Regions from separate parts of the Flavobacterium sp. DG1-102-2 genome, predicted to be linked through region 2. Evidence: riboswitches for the same ligand, from Rfam matches in the RefSeq annotation. Region 2 holds a riboswitch; the other holds the start of a gene.
The links. Region 2 has a riboswitch for cobalamin ahead of metE (5-methyltetrahydropteroyltriglutamate--homocysteine S-methyltransferase). Riboswitches for the same ligand answer to the same signal wherever they lie in the genome.
Positions count from the first base shown of each region.

Region 1: linked by a shared signal. The riboswitch ahead of R1T16_RS06250 (TonB-dependent receptor plug domain-containing protein) and the one ahead of metE (5-methyltetrahydropteroyltriglutamate--homocysteine S-methyltransferase) in region 2 are both predicted to bind cobalamin.

Region 1 covers NZ_JAWLIK010000003.1:193,623-205,323, forward strand. The annotation lists gene R1T16_RS06195 (N-acetylmuramoyl-L-alanine amidase) at 1-467, shown strand, start outside; gene R1T16_RS06200 (DUF6526 family protein) at 481-918, shown strand; gene R1T16_RS06205 (hypothetical protein) at 1,032-1,502, opposite strand; gene R1T16_RS06210 (hypothetical protein) at 1,520-1,714, opposite strand; gene R1T16_RS06215 (YceI family protein) at 2,033-2,572, shown strand; gene R1T16_RS06220 (hypothetical protein) at 2,668-3,075, opposite strand; gene R1T16_RS06225 (hypothetical protein) at 3,101-3,610, opposite strand; gene R1T16_RS06230 (hypothetical protein) at 3,613-3,873, opposite strand; gene R1T16_RS06235 (ABC transporter ATP-binding protein) at 3,946-4,737, opposite strand; gene R1T16_RS06240 (iron ABC transporter permease) at 4,741-5,772, opposite strand; gene R1T16_RS06245 (ABC transporter substrate-binding protein) at 5,778-6,914, opposite strand; cobalamin riboswitch at 6,968-7,178, shown strand; gene R1T16_RS06250 (TonB-dependent receptor plug domain-containing protein) at 7,208-9,037, shown strand; gene R1T16_RS06255 (DUF5074 domain-containing protein) at 9,041-10,087, shown strand; gene R1T16_RS06260 (S41 family peptidase) at 10,170-11,636, opposite strand.
Region 2 covers NZ_JAWLIK010000001.1:605,150-616,850, reverse strand. The annotation lists gene R1T16_RS02715 (efflux RND transporter periplasmic adaptor subunit) at 1-115, shown strand, start outside; gene R1T16_RS02710 (efflux RND transporter permease subunit) at 142-3,339, shown strand; gene R1T16_RS02705 (efflux transporter outer membrane subunit) at 3,332-4,774, shown strand; gene R1T16_RS02700 (DKNYY domain-containing protein) at 4,930-5,640, shown strand; gene R1T16_RS02695 (Lrp/AsnC family transcriptional regulator) at 5,659-6,120, opposite strand; cobalamin riboswitch at 6,290-6,475, shown strand; gene metE (5-methyltetrahydropteroyltriglutamate--homocysteine S-methyltransferase) at 6,645-8,963, shown strand; gene R1T16_RS02685 (OmpA family protein) at 9,102-10,370, opposite strand; gene R1T16_RS02680 (NAD-dependent succinate-semialdehyde dehydrogenase) at 10,467-11,701, shown strand, end outside.

The DNA of each region.
Region 1 (11,701 bases), on a different contig from region 2:
CCGAAAAGCAAATTACCGATGCCATCGCATCAAAGATAAAAACATTAAATACCGATAAAGAGGTCGTATTGCTTTTTACACGTGAGGGCGACGAGTTTGTTGACCTTAATTCGCGTGTGGAGGCTATGAATACGGTTAAGCCGGACCTTGTACTATCGCTGCATGTAAATTATACTAAAAACGACGAAAAATCGGGTATGGAATTCTTTGTCTATAAGGATGGAAAACATGGGGCAAAGTCTGAAGCATATGCTAACAGGCTGTCTGATAAATTTGAACGTAAGGGCTATAGGGTAGCCGATTTACAGTCTGCGCCATTTTATACTCTTAAAAAATCAGAAGTGCCTGCTATTGTCGTAGAATTAGGTTACCTTTCCAATGAAATTGACAGGGAGTACCTTACAGGCGATGCATCACAAAATGAAATTGCAGGTGTGGTTGCAGAATTCCTTAAAGAAATAAAATAACGTAAATCCTATTATGGCAGAACAGAATTATAAGAACCACATACGCTTTTATCCGCCGCATCATTTTGTATTTTACCCGTTAATGCTTGCTGTTCTCTCTTTTGCAGTTACTCAGGCAGTTTTACAGGAACACGGTAAACTGGTTTGGATATTTTTAAGTGTTCTTTCTGCAATAATTACCTGGGTGGCCTATATGATGCGTCAGCATTATGCTCTCACGGTGCAAAACAGGGTTGTGCTGCTCGAGCTGCGCTACCGTTTTTTTGCCACTACCGGCGAACGCCTGGAAATGTATGAGGGTATGCTTAGCGAAGGTCAGCTGTTTGCACTGCGTTTTGCACAGGATGACCAACTGCTTTTCCTTATAAAGAAGGCAATAAACGAAGAACTTACGGCCGATGCGATAAAGCGTTCTATAGAAAACTGGAAACCCGACCACAACAGGGTATAAATAAACAAAGGGCAGTCTGAAATAATCAGGCTGCCCTTTTTGAATTAGGTTCGGAATCAATGGAATGGTTCGTACCTCTAATTCGCAAAAAAATATTTTAATTTCGTGTACTCCTAAAAGTCGTCTCCGTTGTTGCTGCGGGTACTGTTGTCGCTGCGGCGCTGCTCATCCCTGTCGCTGTAATAGCTGCCTGATGAAGCATCACGCTGGTCTTCGCTGTGCGACCTTCCCGGGCTGCGCTGCATCTGGTCGTTTTGATCCCAGTCGTTATTTTCTGTACCGCGGTTAGATCTTGTGCTGCCCATTCTTTGTTCGTCTTCGTAAGTGTGTTCGTCCTCATTATAAGTCCTTGAACCCCTTGAATCCATAGAATGAGAATCTACATCAGATTCCCTGTATCGATCTTGCGATTCGTTATCACGGCCCATAGATGAAGTTCTGTTTATTTCGTACGAACTGTCGTTGTCGCGGCTGTTCATGCGTTGTGATTCGTTCTGGTTACCTAAGTTACCTGTATTTTCATTGTTGTTTGAGCGATCGCGATCATTCCGGTCACGATTGTCATTGTTGTTTACTGTTGACATAATGAATAGTTTGGTTGTTAATATTCGCTTTTTTTCTTTTTTGTGTCACCGTCCTGTATCTTTTGCGGGGTTTTGGTGGCTGTTGTTTTTTTAGCTGCGCCTTTTTCGGCCTCAGCCATAGTTTTCTTAAGGTTAGATTCAGATGGTTTTACATCTTTATCTAATGTTTTGCCAGAAACTTTTGGTGCCGGTGTTTGTGATGATGAAGCCATGATAATTGTTTTTAGAAGGTTATAAAACAAAGTTAGGACGAGTAGAGAAGGGGTAAGCTTGTAATTAACGTTCCCTTTTATCTAAAACGTTATAAAAACCTTTAACAATCAGCGGAATAGGTAATGAATCATAGGGTTTTGAACTTTAGTGTTTTTATAGGCCTCCTGAAGTTTAACATAGCGTTCACGTAAATTTTTATTCGTATTGATATATCGCAGGTTAATTTGGCTGAGGTTTAACAGGGCATTACGCGTAAAAGTTTTTTCAAAACACCTTTTATGCTTAACTTTAGGCTATCACTAATTTAAACACACACTATGGCAACAAATAAATGGGTATTGGATATAGCACATTCAGAGATACATTTTAAGATAAGGCACCTTGTTATTGCAAATATAACGGGAGCATTCAATGTTTTTTCGGGGACACTGGAAACAAAAGAGCACGATAACTTTAATAACGCGTCTATCAATTTTATGATTGATGTTTACAGCGTTGATACTAATAACACCACAAGGGATGAACACCTGAAATCAGATGATTTCTTTAATGCCGATATCTATCCGCAAATTGATTTTCAATCTACGGCATTTATACATATAGAAGGTGATAAGTACAAGCTTGAGGGTAATGTAACTATAAAGGGTATAACTAAAACCGTAACGCTTGATGCGCTTTTTGGCGGCGAGGCAAAGGATGGCTTTGGCATCAACAGGGCCGGATTTGAGATTACAGGTAAAATCAACAGGAATGACTTTGGTATTCATGCTCCCGATGTAACGGAGACAGGCGGACTCGTTCTTGGAGAAGAGATAAAGATGTTTGCTAATATCCAGTTTACAAACGAAACGGAATAGGTATAATTATTTAGCCACGAATTACACAGATTCACTAATTTGATTAGTGCTAATATGTGTAATTCGTGGCTTAGTTTTTTTGTTCTGCCCTAAATTTATTTTCCAGGATTAATGTTCCCTCGTTGCTTTTTATTGTCAGGGTGCGATGCAGGGTAGCGGTCTTCCTCGGTATCCGAATTGAAATCGCGATTTTCTGCAGTTTCTACATCTTCCTTCTCGCTGGTTGTGCCACGGCTTTTACTTACGGTTTCGCCATCACGGGTCGCCTTGTCGCCCTGGCTTACATTTGCCGCCTTTTTTTCGTCTACATCGCGGGCACGCTTAACGGTTTCGGTATCGCCGTTTGTGTCTTTATCCTGTTCTGTTTTAAGTTTGCCGGTGCTTGGGTCGTAGTTTTTAGGGAGGTTTTCTCCGCTAAAGCCTTCATTTTTATCTCCGGGCTTCTCCTGGTTATTCATTTTTTGCGCGCCAAGATCTTTTGGGTCATCTGTTCCTGATATCATAGCTGTATTTTTTAGCTGGTTGTAGTTACCTGAAATTGATCAGGTAATTATAGTGTGAGGTTACAATCTCGTTTACCGTGCGCTCCAGCGAGGGTTTAAGTTCGCTGTAGCCCTCTTTAAGGCTTCCGTCTGACGTGAAGTAATCCGGAAGTTTATATTTTACGAGCTTATCGGCATCGGTATAAATGTCGTTCACGTTAAACTGCAGCGTGTACGAGCTTACATTAAACTTAAGTTTTATGGTATAGTGAATGGTATACTCATACATTTCGCCTTTGCTCCTAATAAAAAAGGCATTCTTTTTAAAGGCACTTATAGACATGCTGTTTGCTGTAACACCGGTAATGTCAACACCTTTTTGCCTGCGGTTAAACTCCCTTGCCCAATTTTCTGACGTGGTAATGAGTTTTTCGTTAGGTGTAGACGGTACTTCTGCCTCAACGGGTTCAAAACCCCGGGATGTGAGTTCTAAATTAGGCTGCGCCTGAACGGTTATAGCAACAATAAAGCAGAGTAAGGTAAATAGTTTATGCATGGTTAAGCTTTTTGCAGGGCTTTTTCAAATTCGCTCTGAATCATTCCTGTTGAAAGTAAAAATGGTTTATCGCTAATGTTCACGGTTATGGTATCGCCGTCAATGCTGTACGAACCTTCTATACTGCCAAGGGGCGTGCTGCCTTTAAAGTTTCCCATTTCGGTATCTCCGCTAAGGCTCCCTTTATCGCCTACGGCATTTCTGATCTTAGAAAGGAGCTGGTTCTTATCACCCGAATAGTTAAGTGTAAATTTGCTTGCCATCGTGTTTTGTTTTTAAGTTGATTAGTAAATTTAATAAAAACAAAACAGTTTGGTGTTTAGCTTTTGTTAAAGCTAAATACCTGTTATGGTAAATCCGCCTTTTTCGGCATCAAAGCGAATGCCATCGTCATTAAAAAGTGCATCGAATGCTTTGTTTTTGATGAGGTTGGCCGGTGTATCCTGAGTAATTGAATTTTGCGACATGACAACAATCTCATTGCTTAACTGCAAGGCAAGGTCAAGGTCGTGGGTAGAGTAAAGGATGCATTTGCCTGTTTCCTGCGCCAGTTTTTTAAGTAGGCGAATAAGGTTTACCTTATGCAGGAGGTCAAGGTGCGTGGTAGGTTCGTCGAGCACGATAAGCGGTGTGTTCTGGGCCAGTGCGCGTGCTATGAGCACCTTTTGCAATTGTCCGTCGCTGATTTCAAAATGTTTCTTATCGCGCAGGTGTCCTATCTGCGTTAATGCAATCGCTTCATTTACCTTTTCAAGGTCGTCTGGGCTTAGCGATCCCAGCCAATTGGTATACGGCTGCCTGCCAAGAGCAACAAGTTCAAACACGGTTAGATTGCTTGGCGGAAGGCTTTCGGTTAAAACCACGGCAAGGTTTTGCGCAAGCTCTTTTTGGGTATATGCGGTTATATTTTTTCCGTTAAGGAGGGCTTCTCCCGCGAGGGGCTGCTGGATTCCTGTAAGAGTACGAAGAAGTGTAGATTTACCAATCCCGTTTGCACCGATAAGGGCAATAAGGCTGCCTTTAGCGAATGCCAGGTCGATTGCATCTGCAATTACAACGGGGGTATGCTTCGAGGCATAGCCGATGCTCATGTTATGTGCCGATAATATTATTGTCTCGTTTGCCATGGCTTATAGGTTGGCTTTTTGTTTTCGCATAAGCAGCCATATTACTATCGGCGCACCTATAATAGATGTTATGGCATTTATAGGCAGTACAAACTGGCTGCCGGGTATTTGTGTAAAAGTATCGCAAACCAAAAGGATAATGGCGCCTAAAAGCAGCGTACCGCCGTATAAGATAACATGGCTGCTGGTCTTAAAGAATAATTTGGCAATGTGCGGCACTACAAGCCCTATGAAGGCGATAGGCCCTGTAAATGCTGTTGCCGTACCGGTAAGCAGGCTGGCAGCAAGTATTATGATAATACGTGTCCTGCTAAAGTTGATACCCATGCTCTTTGCATAGCGTTCGCCAAGAAGCAGCGCATCAAGGGGTTTTATGCAGACTGCTGCCAACAACAGGCCTATAATACAGATAACAAAAAGTAGGATAATTTGCTGCCAAGGAAGGTTACCAAGGCTTCCTAAGGTCCAGAACGTATATTTTTGGAGTTCTTCGGCACTGCTGAAGAAGGTAAGCACATTAACGATTGCCCCTGCAAAACTGGAGAACATGAGGCCGATGATTAGTATGGCCATTGTGTCGCGCATGCGTTGTGACACGACTAACACAGCCAGTAATACAAGAAAACTTCCTGCGGTAGATGCCAGTACGATCCCGTAAGGGGATAGGAAAAAGTGTGCTAAGAAAGGAGGCATTAATCCCGCCCCAAGGATAACAAACGCCACACCAAGGCTTGCGCCCGAACTTAAACCCAATACATCTGGTCCTGCAAGCGGATTACGGAAAAGCGTTTGCATTAGCAGTCCGCTTACAGATAATCCCATACCTACGAGCAGGGCAGTAATCGCTTTGGGCAGCCTATAGTTCAGCACTATATACTGCCAGGTGCTTTTTGAGGCTTCGCCTCCGGTTAGGCTTAAGAATACATCTTTAAGGGGAATCTTAACCGACCCTGCGCTTATGTTAACCAAAAACAGGAAGAGCAAGGCAATGCCCAGAAAAGTAAAAATAACGATGTTCCTTTTTTTGTTGTGCAAGGCTGTTAGTTTAATTTTTCAAAAAAATGTTTTTCATAACCAGGCAGTAATTCAGGATGAAGAATGCTTATAAGGTCTTTAAGTACTAAATCGGGGCGGTTTGGCGCAAGCTCAAAATAGAGTATCCCGCCTGTTGGCCCTTTTTTACTGCTGTACGAATATACGTTTTTAGTTTTGAATGCTTTAAACTGTGCATAATGCGGATTGGTATCTGCCATATCCTTAAGGGTTACAAACTGCCCGGGGCCTATCCATACATCTGCATTTTCTGCCTTGTCCAGCACCGATTCAAAAGAAAGGCTCAGGCTTCCTGTGCCCTCAGTATCAGCCCAAAGATAGTTGGATTTTGCGTCTTTTAAGAATAACGCTGCCCAGCTTTTACCCTGCGGCAAATACCACTGATCCTGAAACATTGCGCCGCCTAAAACGGTTGGTTTTGTAGTCGCTTTTTGTGCGAGTGTAAGTGCCTCTTTATAGTTCTTTTCGATATTGGTAAAGAGCTTGTTGGCTTTGTCTTCCTGGTCATATAGCGCACCAAAAAATTTAATCCATTCGGCTTTGCCAAGAGGGGACTGCTCTGTCCAGTCGCCATTATAAAGTATTTTAAGTCCGCTTTTTTCAAGCGCGTTAAGCGATTTATTGTTGCTGCTTATGCTGAAGCCTACCACGGCATCGGGGGCAAGGTCTATCATCACTTCGGTATTCAGGTTTTCATTGGCACCTGCCTCAATTACCCAACCGCTGTCTATAAGTGCCCTTGTATTTTTAGACGAAATAAAATTTGTCCCCGGGAAACCTGCAAGCGTATTTTGAACTCCAAGTGCTTCCAGCGAGGGTATGTGTGTGGTAGAGGTTACAACAACGGTTTTAAGGGGCACCTGTACTGTAGTATACTGCTTAAGACTATCAGGCACAACGCCGTTTTTCTTTTGCATTACATAGGTGAATGTCTCTTTTGCATCGGGCCAGGGATTGGTAACCTTTACAACAGTATAGCCGTCGTAACGGTAGAGCTGCAGGCCTTTTGCATAGGCTATAGTATTTTTTGTTTTAGTGTGTTTTGCAGCAGCCGGCGCAGTTTCCTGTTTGCATCCGGAAATTGAGAATGCCACAAAAAAAAGAAGGTAATACAGGTTTCTCATAATAATTATTCAACAGATGCAAATGTATAAATTATATATATCAACAATAGTACTATATTTGCATCACTTAAGGTTGTGATGTTTTTTACTTTCATCACATTAAAAGGGAATCAGGTTTAACACCTGAGCTGTTCCCGCAACTGTAAGCTTTATCCCGTCATAATGGGATGGCTGTTGTAAACTACAAACCACTGGGGCTTAGCCATCGGGAAGGTAAACAACAGTACGCAAGCCAGGAGACCTGCCTTAGGAGTAACTATTAGCAAGCCTTCGGGAAAAAAGGCTTACGGATTATGAAACTGAAAAGACTCATCTTACCGTTTTTTATCTTGGTGTGCCAGTTTGCATTGGCGCAGAATGATACTATTGCCCTAAAAGAAGTTATTATATCAGACACGCAGCTTCGCGATTACTCCACATCACAGTCGGTGCTAAAGCTTACCGATTCTGTCATCAACAAAAATGCCTCATCACTTACCTCGCTGCTTAATTATAACTCTGTAGTTTACTTTAAAGAAAATGGGCTGGGCATGGTCTCTTCGCCATCGTTCAGGGGAACTACCGCACAGCAAACGGCTGTATTATGGAACGGTATCAACATCAATTCGCAGTTATTAGGGCAGACCGATTTTAATACCATCAACACCCGCGATTTTAGTTCTATCAGCGTAAAGGCAGGCGGTGGCAGCGTAATTTATGGTACAAGCGCCATAGGCGGAAGCATACACCTTAATAATGACCTTAACTTTGGCACTAAATTCACTAATACGGTGCGTGTTAATTATGGTAGTTTCAATACGCAGGGATACCACTATAAAGCAAACGTAGGTTCGGATAGATTTTCTGCATCGGTAAGCGTTACACGAAACAGTTCTGATAATAACTATGAATATGTAAACGGAAAAGGCGAAAACCTTAATGGTCAGTACTACAACAACAGCGTAAATGTTGCTGCTGCTTATAAGCTGAATGATAATAACATCCTTAAACTATACAGCTATTTCTTTGACGGCGAAAGGCATTTTTCGCTGATATTCCCGTCTGAAGTGCGTACAAAATACCAGGATACCAATACCCGCAATATGCTGGAGTGGGAGGGAACGTATGGCAAATTTACATCTAAGCTAAAAGCGGCCTATCTTCAGGAAGAGTATAAATATTTTGGCAACATTGCCAATCCAAACCATTCCTACGGTAAGGTAGAATCCATTATAGGAAAGTATGACCTCGCCTTTAACGCCGGTAAAGGATTTACGATAAATGCCGTATTTGATTTTATGCAGAACAAAGGTTTTGGCAGTGATATAGATGGTAAAAACCGACAGATAGGGGCGGGGACTTTACTTATAAAACATCAGGCGACAGGGAAATTGTCGTATGAGGCAGGCGTAAGGAAAGAAGTTACTTCTAACTACGAGAGTCCTGTACTGTTTTCGGGCGGAGCTCGCTATGCGTTTTCAAAGTTCTACACGCTTAAGCTTAATGCATCAAAAAATTTCAGGATACCTACTTTCAATGACCTGTACTGGAAAGGCGCAGGCAACCTTGACCTTAAGCCCGAATCGTCTTGGCAGGGAGAAATAGGCAATGCATTTACCTATAAAGATGTATCGCTTACCATTACCGGATATTACATAAAACTTAAAGATATGCTGCGCTGGCTTCCGGCAGGCAGTGTATGGAGGCCTGTAAATACTGACAGGGTAAGAACATACGGACTTGAAGCTATCCTGAATTATAAAAAGAAATTTGGCGATAACGAGATTGGTATAAACGGTACTTACGGTTACACAGTATCTGAAAACGAGGATACAGGTAAACAGCTTATTTATGTGCCTTATCATAAAGCAACTGCATCACTATCCTACAGTTTTAAAAAACTGGGTGCTTACTACCAGTTCCTTTATAATGGGGAAGTGTTTACCAGATCAGACAATAATTCGCTATATAATATAGACAGCTATACTGTAGGTAATGTTGGGCTGGAATACAGCTTTGGCAAAAAAGATGTGGCAACTCTTGGCATCCAGGTGCTTAATATATTTAATAAAGATTACGTGAGCGTAGCAAGCAGGCCACTGCCGGGAAGAAATTATAATGTGTATTTAACTCTAAATTTTTAATAAATGAAACTAACCAGACTATTTTTAGCTCTATTTGCAGGCTCGTTACTTTTTGTATCTTGTAGTGACGATGACAACGAAAACAACAAGCCTCAGGGAACGTATGACAATGGTACTTTTGTACTTAATGAAGGTAACAGTGACCCATCAACTGCAAGCGTAAGCTTTATTAAAGAAGATGGTACAATTGTAGCCGACATTTTTAAACTTGAAAATCCGGGTGCTACAGGTACAGGATCTTATTTACAGTCTATGTTTATGGATGATAGCAGGGTATTTATCATTTCAGGACAGGCTAATAAAATTACTATTGTAGACCGTTATTCTTTTAGAAGCATCGCTACGATTGATACCAACCTTGATAATCCAAGATATGGTGCTGTTGTAAACGGTAAAGCTTATATTACTAACTATGCAGACTATTCTACCGGCGATGACGATTTTCTTACTGTAGTTAATCTTAACGATTACACTTCTACTAAAGTTAATTTAGGTAACTGGTCTGAAAAAGTACTGGAAGAAAACGGTAAATTATACATAGCTAACGGTTACTACGGAAGTGGTACATCTGTAACTGTGTTTAATACTTCAAGCAATACAGCAGAAAAAGTTATAGAACTTGGCGATGATTCTCCTGGCTCTTTTGACGAAGAAGACGGTACGTTATATGTACTTGGTATAAGTAATATCTTCAAGATAAACCTTTCTAACAATCAGATAGCAGCTACAATTGCTTTACCAGAAAATCTTGAAGGTTCTTCTCATCTTACAGTTGAAGATGGTAAAATTTACTTTACTAACGGTACATCGGTATATTCACTTGATAAAAATGCTACAGCAGCTACACAGGTAACTAAGGTACTAACTTATACTTCTGACTCTCCGTGGGGAGCAATGTATGGCTTTAATGTAAATGATGGTAAGATTTACATAGCTGATGGCGGCGATTTTGCTTCAGACAGCAAAGCCTACACATATTCACTTTCAGGAGCGCTTCTTAACACATACACTGTAGGTGTTGGGCCAAACGGTTTCTACTTTAATGACTAATAATTGTTATAAAATAAAGGTTTAGACTCCGCTTATTTTTTAACTAAAAAGGCTTCCATTTGTAGTGGAAGCCTTTTGTTTTTTATTGAAGCAGCTTAACGAGATCCAGCGAACCTTCGGGCATTTCGTTGATGTACATTTCTGTACCAAAACGTTTCATTGTCCTGGTATCTTTAAAGCCTCTTGGCTTATTGATGGTTCCCCATCTGCCTGAAGTCCTTCCGCCTGTGCCTGTAATATTTGCAATGGCTTCTGCAAAAAGAGGTTCAGCGGCATCGCCGATAATTCCCATATTGCTTATATCTTCTTTATGTTCTATTGTTGGCACTATACCACTGCTGTACTCGCCAAAGCCTTCTTTGTTTACGGTGCGGATAACAATTGGCTGCATGGCATAGCGGTGGCTGCCGTTTACATCTTTTTTAGAGAAGGTAGGCGAGTCATACAAAGTAACCGATCCTACATTCTTGCCTACAGTTGTTTCGCCTATCTGTATTACAGAGATATAGGGCTTAAGGCAGTTGATAACCAACTCGCTTGCCGATGCTGTAGCTTCGGTAGTAATAATGTAGACCCTGCTCAAGTTAAGGTGGTTTATAGTAAATCCATTACCCAGCTTGTCTGAGAACAGGTTAGTAAGCGCTGCCGGATTCCTATCTTCATAGTAAGCCTGTAGTTTAGAGTTCCATTGCTGTTTAGCAAAAAGCTGGCCGTTAAACTGGCCTGTTATCATGCTGGCAAGGTATGTTGCCGTACTTACAGATCCGCCGCCATTGTAACGAAGGTCAAGCACAAGGTCAGTCACTCCGGCAGACGATAATTCCGCGAAAGCATTGTTAAGGTCGGCATCATAGGTATTGTAAAATCCATTATACATAAGGTAGCCTATTTTATTGCTGCCGCTTTCTACAACCTTTACGCTGTATACCGGGTTTTCGGCATACTGTGTTTTAGCCAGCGTAACATCTACACCTGTAGGCACAACTGCACCATCGGTGTAGGTGCCAAGGCTTAACGTATAAGAGCTTTGCCCTAACAATTGCTGATAATTGCTCACGGTAAGCTGTGTCCCATTTACGGCATAAAATATGTCGCCGCGCTTAATGTTTTTAGTAGCCGCATCGGTATCAGGCAATATGTAACGTACGTAGCCAAAGATATTTGTTTTGCTTTGGTCAGCATATACAAGGGCAAAGTCTACACCATTGCTGGTAGAAACGCCCTGAAGCGTATTTTCCAAAACATTAAAGTCAGAGAATATAACACTAAAACGGTCGGCGTTGGTTCCATCCGGGTATTTTCTGTACAAAAGGCTTTCAAAAAGACTTTCGGGGCCTGAGTAACCTTCTAAAAACGTATTTAGCTGTTCCTGGTTTGCAAAACGGTCGTCGGCCAGATTAGGCACATTTTCCTGCCACAAATAGTAAAGATTAAGTCCTTTCCAGATAAAATCATTAACAGGAACGGCATTATCATCCATATCTTCGCATCCCTGAAATGCAAAAGCGGCCAGTACAAGGCTCGCTAACAGTAGTTTAATCTTTTTCATTGGGCAATTTTGTTTAGTAATAAGAACGTAAATTTAATTATTTTTAATATCTGTGTAACAAAAAT
Region 2 (11,701 bases):
AGGTGATAAAATTCTTCTTGAAGGTTTGCGTCTTGTTCAGGAAAATGAAAAAATCAAGTACAAACTACAAAAGCCTGAATATGTTTTATCGCATTTAGAGCTATATGCTGAGTAATCGAAATAACTTAAAAAGAAAAAAACATGTTTAGTAAATTTATACAAAGGCCTGTGTTTGCAATTGTAATTTCGATTATGATTGTATTTATGGGTTCCCTTGCGATCGTAAAACTGCCTACATCGCAGTTTCCCGATATTGCGCCAACAACAGTAAATATTTTTATTGCTTACCCTGGTGCGAGTGCGGAGGTATTGGTTAAGTCTACCCTTATTACATTAGAGAATGCCATCAATGGTGTTCAGGATATGCGATATATGGCTACAGACGCAACCAGTGCCGGTGAAGCAACGTTAAGAATTATTTTTGAACCGGGTACCGATCCTAATCAGGCTGTAATCAGGGTAAAAACGAGGGTCGATCAGGTTATGCCCCTTTTGCCGGAACTTGTACAAAGGGAAGGTGTAGTTATTACGCCTATCCAGCCAAGTATGTTGATGTACGTCAATTTGTATGCTACAGGTAAAGATATGGATGAAAAATACCTGTTTAATTATGCCAGTGTAAATATGCTTCCTGAAATCAACAGGATTAAAGGGGTAGCAAGATCACAAATATTAGGTAGTAGGACCTATGCAATGCGTATATGGTTGAATCCTGAGCGCATGAGGGCTTACAATGTTTCTTCGGAAGAAGTTATGAAAGCGCTTGGAGAGCAAAGTATTATTGGACGTCCGGGACGTATTGGACAAAGTTCAGGTATCAAGGCACAATCTCTTGAATATGTTCTTACTTATAAAGGCCAGTTTAACGATCCTAAGCAATATAATGACATCATTATACGTGCTAATGCTGAAGGTGAGGCTATACGCTTAAAAGACATCGGCCGCGCCGAACTTGGTAGTGAATTCTTCGACATCTACTCTAACCTTGATGGACACCCGTCAGCCTCTATCGTGTTGAAACAAAACTACGGTAGTAATGCGAGTGATGTAATCGAAAGGGTTAAAGGCAAGCTGGAAGAGATGAAAAAAAGTTTCCCTCCGGGAATAGACTATAAAATTGGTTATGACGTATCTAAATTTCTTGATGCCTCTATAGAACAGGTTGTGGATACGCTGCGCGACGCATTTATTCTTGTTGCCCTTGTAGTATTTATTTTCCTTGGCGACTGGCGTTCTACGCTGATACCGATACTAGCGGTTCCGGTATCGCTGGTAGGGGCATTCTTTGTTATCCAGTTCTTTGGTATAACAATCAACATGGTAACATTATTTGCCCTTGTATTAGCGATTGGTATCGTGGTAGATGATGCAATTGTCGTCGTCGAGGCGGTGCATGCCAAGTTCGAAGAGTTTCCGCATATATCGCCTTACATGGCAGTTAAAAGAGTATTAGGTGAAATCAGTGGAGCAATTATAGCAATTACCGCGGTAATGGTTTCTGTATTCGTACCGATATCTTTCATGTCTGGTCCTGTGGGAACATTCTATCGTCAGTTCTCTATTACTATGGCGAGTTCAATTGTAATTTCTGCACTTATTGCACTTACGCTTACACCAGTATTGTGTGCTATGTTATTGAAAAACAATCATGGCCAGGAAAAGAAAAAGAATCTTTTTACCAAGGCTCTTGACAAATTTAATAAGGGATTTGATAAAATGACGGGTAAATATGTATCACTTTTAAAGGTTATCGTTAGCAGGAGGGTAGTTACATTTGGAGTACTTATTGCATTTTGTGCAGGAACATTCTACGTAAACCAGATCCTTCCATCAGGATTTATCCCGAGTGAAGACCAGGGTACTATTTACGCCATCATACAAACACCTCCGGGATCTACGCTGGAAACGACAAACCAGGTTTCGCAAAAACTTATGAAGATATGTGAAAAGGTAGAAGGTGTAGCATCAGTTTCTTCTCTTGCTGGTTATGAGATCATGACAGAAGGTAGGGGATCTAATGCAGGTACGTGTATGATTGACCTTAAGCCTTGGCATGACAGGAAACATAAAGTTACCGAGATCATGGAAGAGCTTGAGGAAAAATCTAAAGGTCTTGGGGCAAAAATTGAGTATTTTGAGCCGCCGGCCATTCCTGGATTTGGTTCTTCAGGTGGTTTCTCAATGCGTTTGCTTGATAAAAACACGACTACCGATTATCAGGATTTTGATAAGATCAACAAAAAATTCATGGCTGAATTAGGCAAACGTAAAGAGCTTTCGGGTCTGTTTACCTTCTTTGCTGCAAATTACCCGCAGTATGAATTAGTTATAGACAACAACCTAGCAATGCAAAAAGGTGTATCTATAGGTAAAGCTATGGACAACCTTGATATTCTTATCGGTAGTACATACGAGCAGGGTTTTATTAAGTTCAACCGTTTCTTTAAAGTTTATGTTCAGTCAGATCCTCAATATAGAAGACTTCCTTCTGATATACTTAACCTTTTCATAAAAAATGATCAGGGAGAAATGGTTCCGTACTCGGCGTTTATGAAACTTAAAAAGACTCAGGGGCCAAATGAGATTACGCGTTACAATATGTATAACTCTGCAGCAATACAGGGACTTCCTGCAAAAGGTTATACAACTGCAGATGCTATTGGCGCTGTTAAGGAAGTAGCTGCAAAAACATTGCCGAAAGGCTATGACATTGCGTGGGAAGGACTTTCGTATGATGAATCTATGAGAGGTAACGAATCAATTTACATTTTTGGAATTGTATTACTGTTTGTATTCTTTGTACTTGCAGCACAATACGAGAGTTTCATTCTTCCTTTTGCAGTAATCCTGTCAATACCGGTAGGTATATTTGGATCATTCCTATTGCTTGAGGTAATGGGGCTTCAAAATAATATCTACGCACAGATTGGCCTTATCATGCTCGTCGGGCTGCTTGGTAAGAATGCCGTACTTATTGTAGAATTTGCCGTGCTCAAGCACCAGGAGGGAATGACCATACTGGAAGCTGCCATAGAAGGAGCAAAAGTACGTTTCCGCCCTATTCTTATGACATCATTCGCGTTTATCGCCGGTATGATTCCATTATTGCTTGCATCTGGTGCAGGTGCAATTGGTAACAAGACACTTGGTGCTACTGCACTTGGAGGTATGCTTTTCGGAACAGTTTTCGGGGTAATTGTCGTACCCGGATTATATTACATATTTGGCTCACTTGCGGCCGGTAGAAAACTAATACGCGATGAAGAGGAAACTTCGCTATCTGAAGGATTTGTTCATCAGATAGATAACTTTAAACATGACGAAAACGACCATGAATAAGAAATTGAACAGATACACAGTTATGTTTGCGGCTGTTGCCTGCCTAACATTAACGTTTACAGGGTGTAAAACGCCTTCTTTAGTTCAAAAGACAGAAAATAAAAATGTTCCTGCGAGTTATAGTACCTCGCAGGATACTATTAACTCTGCCACGATCAAATGGAAACAGTATTTTACTGATAAATACCTTACGGCGTTAATTGACACTGCACTTGTAAATAATCAGGAACTGAATATTACCTTGCAGGAGATAGAAATCGCTAGAAGCGAAGTTAGAGCCAGAAAAGGGGAGTACTTGCCATCTATAGGTTTACGTGCCGGTGCCGGTGTAGATAAAGTAGGGCGCTACACAAGCAAAGGTGCAAGCGAAGCTACTACTGACATCATGCCGGGTAAAGAAATGCCAGAGCCGTTACAGGACTACATGATTGGCGCTTACGCTAACTGGGAGCTGGATATATGGAATAAGCTTCATAATGCAAAAAAGTCAGCTGTTAGCAGGTACCTTGCAACTGTAGAAGGTAAAAACTTTGTTATTACCAACCTGATCGCTGAAGTAGCAAATTCATATTACGAACTATTGGCTCTGGATAATCAGCTGGCTATTGTAAAGCAGAATATAGAGATACAGAATAATGCCCTTGAAATCGTAAAATATCAAAAGCAGGCGGCTCGTGTTACAGAACTAGCAGTACGTAGATTTGAAGCTCAGGTGTTGAACACGAAAAGCCTTCAGTATGATATTCAGCAGAAGATTACTGAAACGGAGAATAGGATCAACTTCCTGCTTGCAAGATATCCGCAGCCTATAGAAAGGAATAAACAGCCGTTTCTTGATATAATGCCTGCTGTTATAAGCGCAGGTATACCATCCCAGCTATTGGCTAATCGTCCTGATATCAAACAGGCAGAACTTGAGCTTGCAGCGGCTAAACTAGACATTAAAGTGGCTAAGGCAAGGTTTTATCCCTCGCTGAGTATTTCTGCGGGGATAGGATATAATGCTTTTGATCCGTCATATCTTATAAAACCAAAGTCGTTGCTTTACTCTGTAGCCGGCGACCTAATGGCTCCGCTTATTAATAGAAATGCTATTAAAGCCGCTTACATTACGGCTAATGCAAAACAGCTTCAGGCAGTTTATGACTATGAGCGTACAATATTGAATGCTTATATAGAAGTTGCCAATCAGGTTGCTAAAATTAGTAATCTTGAGAAAAGCTACGATTTTAAATCTAAAGAAGTAGAGGCATTAACGCAGTCTATAGAAATTTCCAATGACCTTTTCAAATCTACAAGAGCAGACTATATGGAAGTGCTTTTAACACAGCGCGACGCCCTTGAATCAAGATTTGACCTTATTGAAACCAAAATGCAGCAAATGAATGCTACTGTAAATATTTACAGAGCTCTTGGTGGAGGCTGGAATCAGTAACAAATAAGTTTACCAAAAATGCTATGAATAGTTCTGTTATGGAACACAAAAGAAAGCTTCAGTGAAAACTGGAGCTTTTTTGTTAAATATTTTTTAAGCAAATTGTTTTTACAATTTTATTCCTGCAATTTGAAAATCATAAAATGAGTATCGATATGAAAGATTTAGGGCATGGCTTTAGTTTGGCTGAGAAAAATATTTATCACTATGATTCTAAAACTTTTACCAATCTAAGGAAAATTATCGATTATAAATCATTTGAACTTATCGACAATTATAGAGATAAAACGTTCTATTTTAAAGATAAGGAGCATGTGTATGTTTCAAGTTATATGTGTACTCCATCTGTTATAGAGTGGGCAGATCCTGCACACTTTAAAATTATTAACGGTGAAGAAGGCATAGGTTTTGACGGTAACAACTATTACTGGTATGACAAAACACTGCCTTATGATTATAGCAACGCTCAAAAATATAACGAATACTATCTTCGAGAAGGGAATGGTGTATTCTTTTTAATTCAACCTGTAGAAGGCGCTGATGCCGAAAGTTTTAGTATTATCTGGCAGAACATCGGCAGGGATAAGAATAATCTTTTTTTTAAAGGCGTAAAAGAAGATGTTGATGTAAATAGTTTCAAAATGGTGCCCGGTTGTTTTGATACTTTCCATCTTGATCAGAGCCACACGTATTATGCATCCGATGACAGTAATGTTTATTTTGTTAACACGCTTGGTAAAAGCCTGAAAAAACTCAACGGCGTAAAGCCTGAAGAGTTTTCGGTAAAAGTTATTGATGAAAGGCTTTATGGAATATGCGGAAACAATTTTTATTTTTTTGGTGTCCGAAAGAAAGGTGTTTTATAAAATGCGTCTGTCTGTTCGTTAAAATATTATATTGTGGGAATTCTTTATTTCAGACATTACAAATGTGCTGTGCGCGCTCCCAATACTTTCTACAGACCCCAGTTTATTGAATACAAAATCCTGGTAGTGCTTCATGCTCTTGGCATATACTTTTAATAAAAAATCATAGTCTCCCGATATATTGTAACATTCTGCCACTTCATCAATTTTAAGTATATCTTCAACAAACTGATGGCCAACGCTTTTTTCGTGCTGCTTAAGCCTTATGTTACAGAATACTATAAAACCATAGTCTAGTTTTTCGGCATCAAGCAATGCAACATATTTTTTAATATAACCATTGGCTTCAAGTTTTTTGACCCTTTCAAAAACGGGAGATGGAGAGAGGTTTACCTGCGCAGCAAGCTCTTTAACGGTAAAATTAGAGTTATTGCTTAGTATTTTTAAAAGCTGAAGATCAGTTTCATCGATTTGTTCCATGGTATAAAATTCTTTTTTAGCAGATTAAAATCGAGTGTAAAGGTATAAAATTCTTTCAAAATATATATATCGGTATTATATACTTATATTTTACATATTTAAAATTTAATAATCTTTAATTGTATGTTTGTGTAGAATTATTGCCAGAATATGGCTAAAGTTTTTAGTACTTTATCAACCAAAAAGAGGTTTTACTTAACTGTAGATTAATAGGGAATCGTGTGCAAATCACGAACTGTCGCGCAACTGTAAGTAACATGAAGGTCTTCATCCTTAGAACATCCACTGCCAATAGCGGGAAGGACGATGAGAACCGTTACAAGTCAGGAGACCTGCCTTTTTTGGATTGACAATGCTTTCGCGATCTAAAGCAAAATGTCAGACAGATGTATAACAAACAGCGTATTCATCAGAATACTATGTCCATTTTTTATGCATATTTCTTTCTATTGTTCTATCCTGTAGCGTTGCGAAGCATTAAGGAACTTTATAATGATTATTAACCATTTAAAAAGTTGAAAGACATGTTAACGCACAATCTTGGCTACCCGCGCATTGGTGGCAACAGAGAATTAAAAAAAGCCTGCGAAAATTACTGGTCAGGTAAAATTACTTCAGAGGAATTACTTGCGATTGGAAAAGAATTACGTTTAAAAAACTGGAAACTACAGCAGGAATCCGGAATTGACCTGATTCCTTCTAATGATTTTTCTTTTTATGATCAGGTGCTGGACTTATCACTAACAGTAGGTGCTGTACCTGATCGTTATCGTGAAATCATAGAAAGCAAATCAAATTCTGAGCTTGATCATTATTTCGCTATGGCAAGAGGATATCAAAAGGATGGATTCGATATTACGGCCATGGAAATGACTAAGTGGTTTGACACCAATTATCATTACATAGTGCCTGAGTTTTATAAAAATCAATCTTTTACGCTTAAATCGCTTAAGGCAGTTAATGAGTTTGTTGAAGCAAAAGAATTTGGAATCACCAGTAAGCCCGTACTTATTGCTCCTGTATCTTATTTATTATTGGGCAAAGAAAAAGAGGAAGGTTTTCACAGGATCGAATTGTTAGAAAAACTTCTTCCGGTTTATCTAGAGCTGATAGGAAAACTTGTTAATGAAGGTGCAGAATGGATACAGTTTGACGAGCCTTTTTTAGCATTGGATATAAACGAGACTGAAAAGAATGCCATAGCTAAGACTTACGATGGTATAAGGGCAGAATTTCCACACATAAAGATACTTGTTGCCACATATTTTGATGGATTAAAGGACAATTTGTCGTTGGCTGTGTCATTGCCGGTGTGTGCATTGCATGTAGACGTGGTAAGATACCCTGAACAATTGCAGGATGTTCTTACTGCTATACCGGAAAATCTTAGCTTATCATTGGGTGTAATCGACGGACGTAATATTTGGAAAAACGACTACAAGAATTCTCTTAGCATAATAGATAAAGCTGTAAAAGTGATTGGTAAAGACCGGATATTGATTGCGCCGTCATGCTCGCTATTACATGTGCCTTGCGATCTTGAGAATGAAACTAACGAAGCCTTTCTTACTACCGAGATTAAAACGTGGCTTTCGTTTGCAAAACAAAAACTCACTGAGGTAGTAACACTAAGGCAGCTTGCCAATAGCGAAAATATAACTGTTGCTGCCGTTGCATTGCAGCGCAACATTGAAGATAATGCTAAGCGTAAGAAATCTGCACTTATTCATGATGATAATGTTAAGGATAGGGTGTCGGCAATTACCGATGATACAGCACGCCGAAAAAATAATTTTACAATACGTAAGGCATTTCAGGAACAGGAACTGAATCTGCCTTTATATCCAACAACAACTATAGGATCTTTTCCGCAAACTACAGAAGTCCGCTCCTGGAGGGCTAAGGTAAAAAAAGATGAATTAACAAAAAGTCAGTATGAAGCACTTTTAAAGAAAGAAACAGAAGATACAATACGTTTTCAGGAAGAGGTTGGGCTTGACGTGCTGGTGCATGGCGAATTTGAGCGAAATGATATGGTTGAGTATTTTGGAGAACAACTTGATGGCTTTGTATTTACCCAAAATGGCTGGGTACAGAGTTATGGCAGCAGATGTGTGAAACCTCCCGTAATATTTGGCGATGTAAGCAGGCCGGAGCCGATGACTGTATTCTGGACTAAATATGCCCAATCCATAACCGATAAACCTGTAAAAGGGATGCTTACAGGTCCGGTTACAATATTGCAATGGTCTTTTGTCAGAGATGATCAGCCGCGTTCACAAACTTGCCTTCAGATTGCACTGGCCATTCGGGACGAAGTTGCAGATCTTGAAAATGCCGGCATTAAGATAATCCAGATTGATGAACCTGCTATAAGGGAAGGGCTTCCGCTACGAAAAGATGAATGGCCTCAATATCTAGACTGGTCTATTAAAGCCTTTAGGGTTTCTTCTTCTGTAGTTGAAGATGCTACACAGATACATACTCATATGTGTTATTCTGAGTTTAATGATATTATACAAGATATTGCAGATATGGATGCCGACGTAATTACCATTGAATGTTCCCGTTCACAGATGGAACTTTTAGATGCTTTTGCAAATTTTAAATATCCGAACGATATTGGCCCGGGGGTGTACGATATTCATTCACCCAGGGTTCCAACTAAGAGTGAAATGGTTGATTTGCTCAGTAAAGCAGATACGCTTATACCATCTTCACAGCTTTGGGTAAATCCAGATTGTGGACTTAAAACACGCCATTGGGATGAGACTAAAAAAGCACTAAAACAAATGGTAGGCGCTGCAAAAGCTATGAGAGAAAAGAAAACTGCTGAAGTTTAAAATATTTAGTGTTAGTCTTAAACAAAAAGTCCGGTTAAATAACCGGACTTTCTTTGTTGCAGCACAATTTGTAAAACTATATAAAAAAATATCCCGCCTAAGCGGGATATCTTTCTAACCTTTGCAGTTAAAAGTTATTTATTTGATAATAAATGTAACTCTTCTTACTACCTGGCGGGCTTGTTTACTGTCTTTGTTTACAGATGTATCTTCACCGTTGCCAATTATGTTAAGTCTTGAAGCATCGATACCAGAATCAACTAATATCTTCTTAACGTTTTCAGCTCTTCTTTGAGAAAGTGCTTTGTTATAGTCGCTGTTTCCAATTTCATCAGCATAACCAATTACGTCAGTTTTAGCAGATGGATTTTCTTTTAAGTACTTAGTTAAGAAATTAATACCCGTTGTAGAAGATGAGTTTGGCATATCTTTATTAAAGTCAAAATATACATTAACATATCCACCATTGATTAACCCCTGAAGATCTGTACCAGAACCACCGGCAGCAGCAATTTCTTTAGTTTTATTTTCTATGTAAGATTCTAGTTCATCAGGCACACCGTTATTGTTACGGTCAATAGCTCTTCCTTTAGTATCTACCGCTACACCAGCTGTAGAGTTTGGTTCAGCATCAAGATAATCAGGAACACCATCTTTGTCAGAGTCGTTCATCATAGTCTCAACTGCACCAATTCTTTCGTCAAGTGCTGCAAGCTCGTCTGATTTTACGTCAGTAACCCAGTCAGCATGTTTTTCTGCGCCACCAAGATAGAATGTAAGACCAAGCGTACCGTTAAGTACTACACCGTCTACCGATCTGCCAGCGTTTTGAGCCATACCGTCAAAAGTCCAGTTTTGGAAACCGTTTGCGATACCTGTAACGTCTGCAGTAAGTACGATTCTGTCAGAAAGTTTAAACTGTGCAGTTAAACCTCCAATAAGGTTTGCTCCCCAGTCTTCACCGTCAAATCCGTCATCTGCTTTAAGCATATAAACACCTCCACCACCATGGGCTAAAAGACCTATAGTACTTGTCCAGTCTTCAAAGTTAAGAACTCGTCCTACGTTGATTACTCCCTGGATATCACCTCTTACGTAAGAGCTTTTAAATTCAGGTGTTTCGTCATTGTTTTGAAATTGGTTGTAACCAAAATCAAGTTTCAGACCGAATTTGTTATTGAACATATATCTTGTTCCAAGATCAACAGTAAAAAAGTTTACTCTGTCTGTTCTGTAACCAGGAGCAAGTGTCCTGAAAGGTTTGTTAGCACCGCCGCTCACCTCAATCGACCATTTGTTGAAACTGTTGTCTATTGATGTAGTGGCTGCTGTTTCCTGCATGTCCTGCGCTTGTAAGCTTGCCGATGTCAGGCCAACTAATAATAAAGGGAGTGCAATCTTTTTCATAAATAATGATTATCGTTTTGATGATTTATTTCTCCAAAAGTAGTAATTTAGAAACACCTAAAATTTGACAACTCTTAACAAAAACCCTTGCCAGCTATGGAAAATTCAATAGAAACTATAAATCCTTTTAACAATAATATACTCGCTAAACATCAGTATCTAAGTGCTATTCAGGTTTCTGATAAACTAAAAATTAATCAGAAAAGTTTTAAAAAATGGGGGGTTATAAGTGTTAACGAACGGCTGAATTTTATCAAAACTTTAGGATTTGTTTTAACAAAACGCCAACATTTGTTGTCAGAAAAGTGCACTTTAGAGATGGGAAAGCCCATTAAACAGTCCATTGCTGAAGTACAAAAATGTAAGCTTTTGTGCGATTATTACTTGGAAAATGCTGAACAATTCTTAAGCCCGTTAGCAATTAAGACAGATGGTTCTGAAAGTTTTGTCACTTATGAGCCTTTAGGTGTAATTTTAGGGGTTATGCCGTGGAATTTTCCTTACTGGCAGGTTTTCCGTTTTGCAATTCCGGCAATCATAGCGGGAAATACTGTAGTGGTTAAACACGCATCTAATGTTGCCGGTTGTGCACAATTTATAGAAGACATTTTTTTGGAAGCAGGTTTTCCAGAAGGCGTATACCAAAATCTAACGATTTCCAGCAGTCAGGTCGATGCTGTTATTAACAATCCCATCATAAAAGGTGTTTCGCTTACAGGAAGTGAAAAAGCAGGGGCAGCTGTTGCATCTGCGGCTGCAAAAGAGATTAAGAAAGCAGTATTGGAATTGGGTGGAAGTAACGCCTTTATTGTTTGTGAGGATGCCAGTCTTGATGACGCCATTTCCACTGCTGTTACTGCAAGGATGCAAAATGCAGGACAGAGCTGTATTGCTGCCAAGCGCTTTTTTGTACATGAATCTCTATTTGAAAAATTTGTAACTGAATTTAAGTCGAAGGTAGAAGCCATGAAACTTGGCGATCCTTTATCAGAAGATACCGAAATGGGTCCATTGGCGCGTGTTGATCTTGCGAAGGATGTAGAACAACAAGTAAATAAATCTATTGAGATGGGAGCCAGACTGATAACAGGCGGTAAAAGAGATGGAGCTTTCTATCTGCCTACTGTATTGACTAATGTTACTACAGATATGCCAATATTCAATGAAGAGGTTTTTGCTCCTGCCGTTCCTATAGTGCATTTCAGAACTTTTGAGGAAGCAGTTGAATTGAGTAATAATTCTGCATTTGGTTTAGGAGTGACAGTTTTTACAAAGGATGTAGATACTTTGAAAAGCAAAATACATCTTTTTGAAGAAGGGGCAGTTTTTAT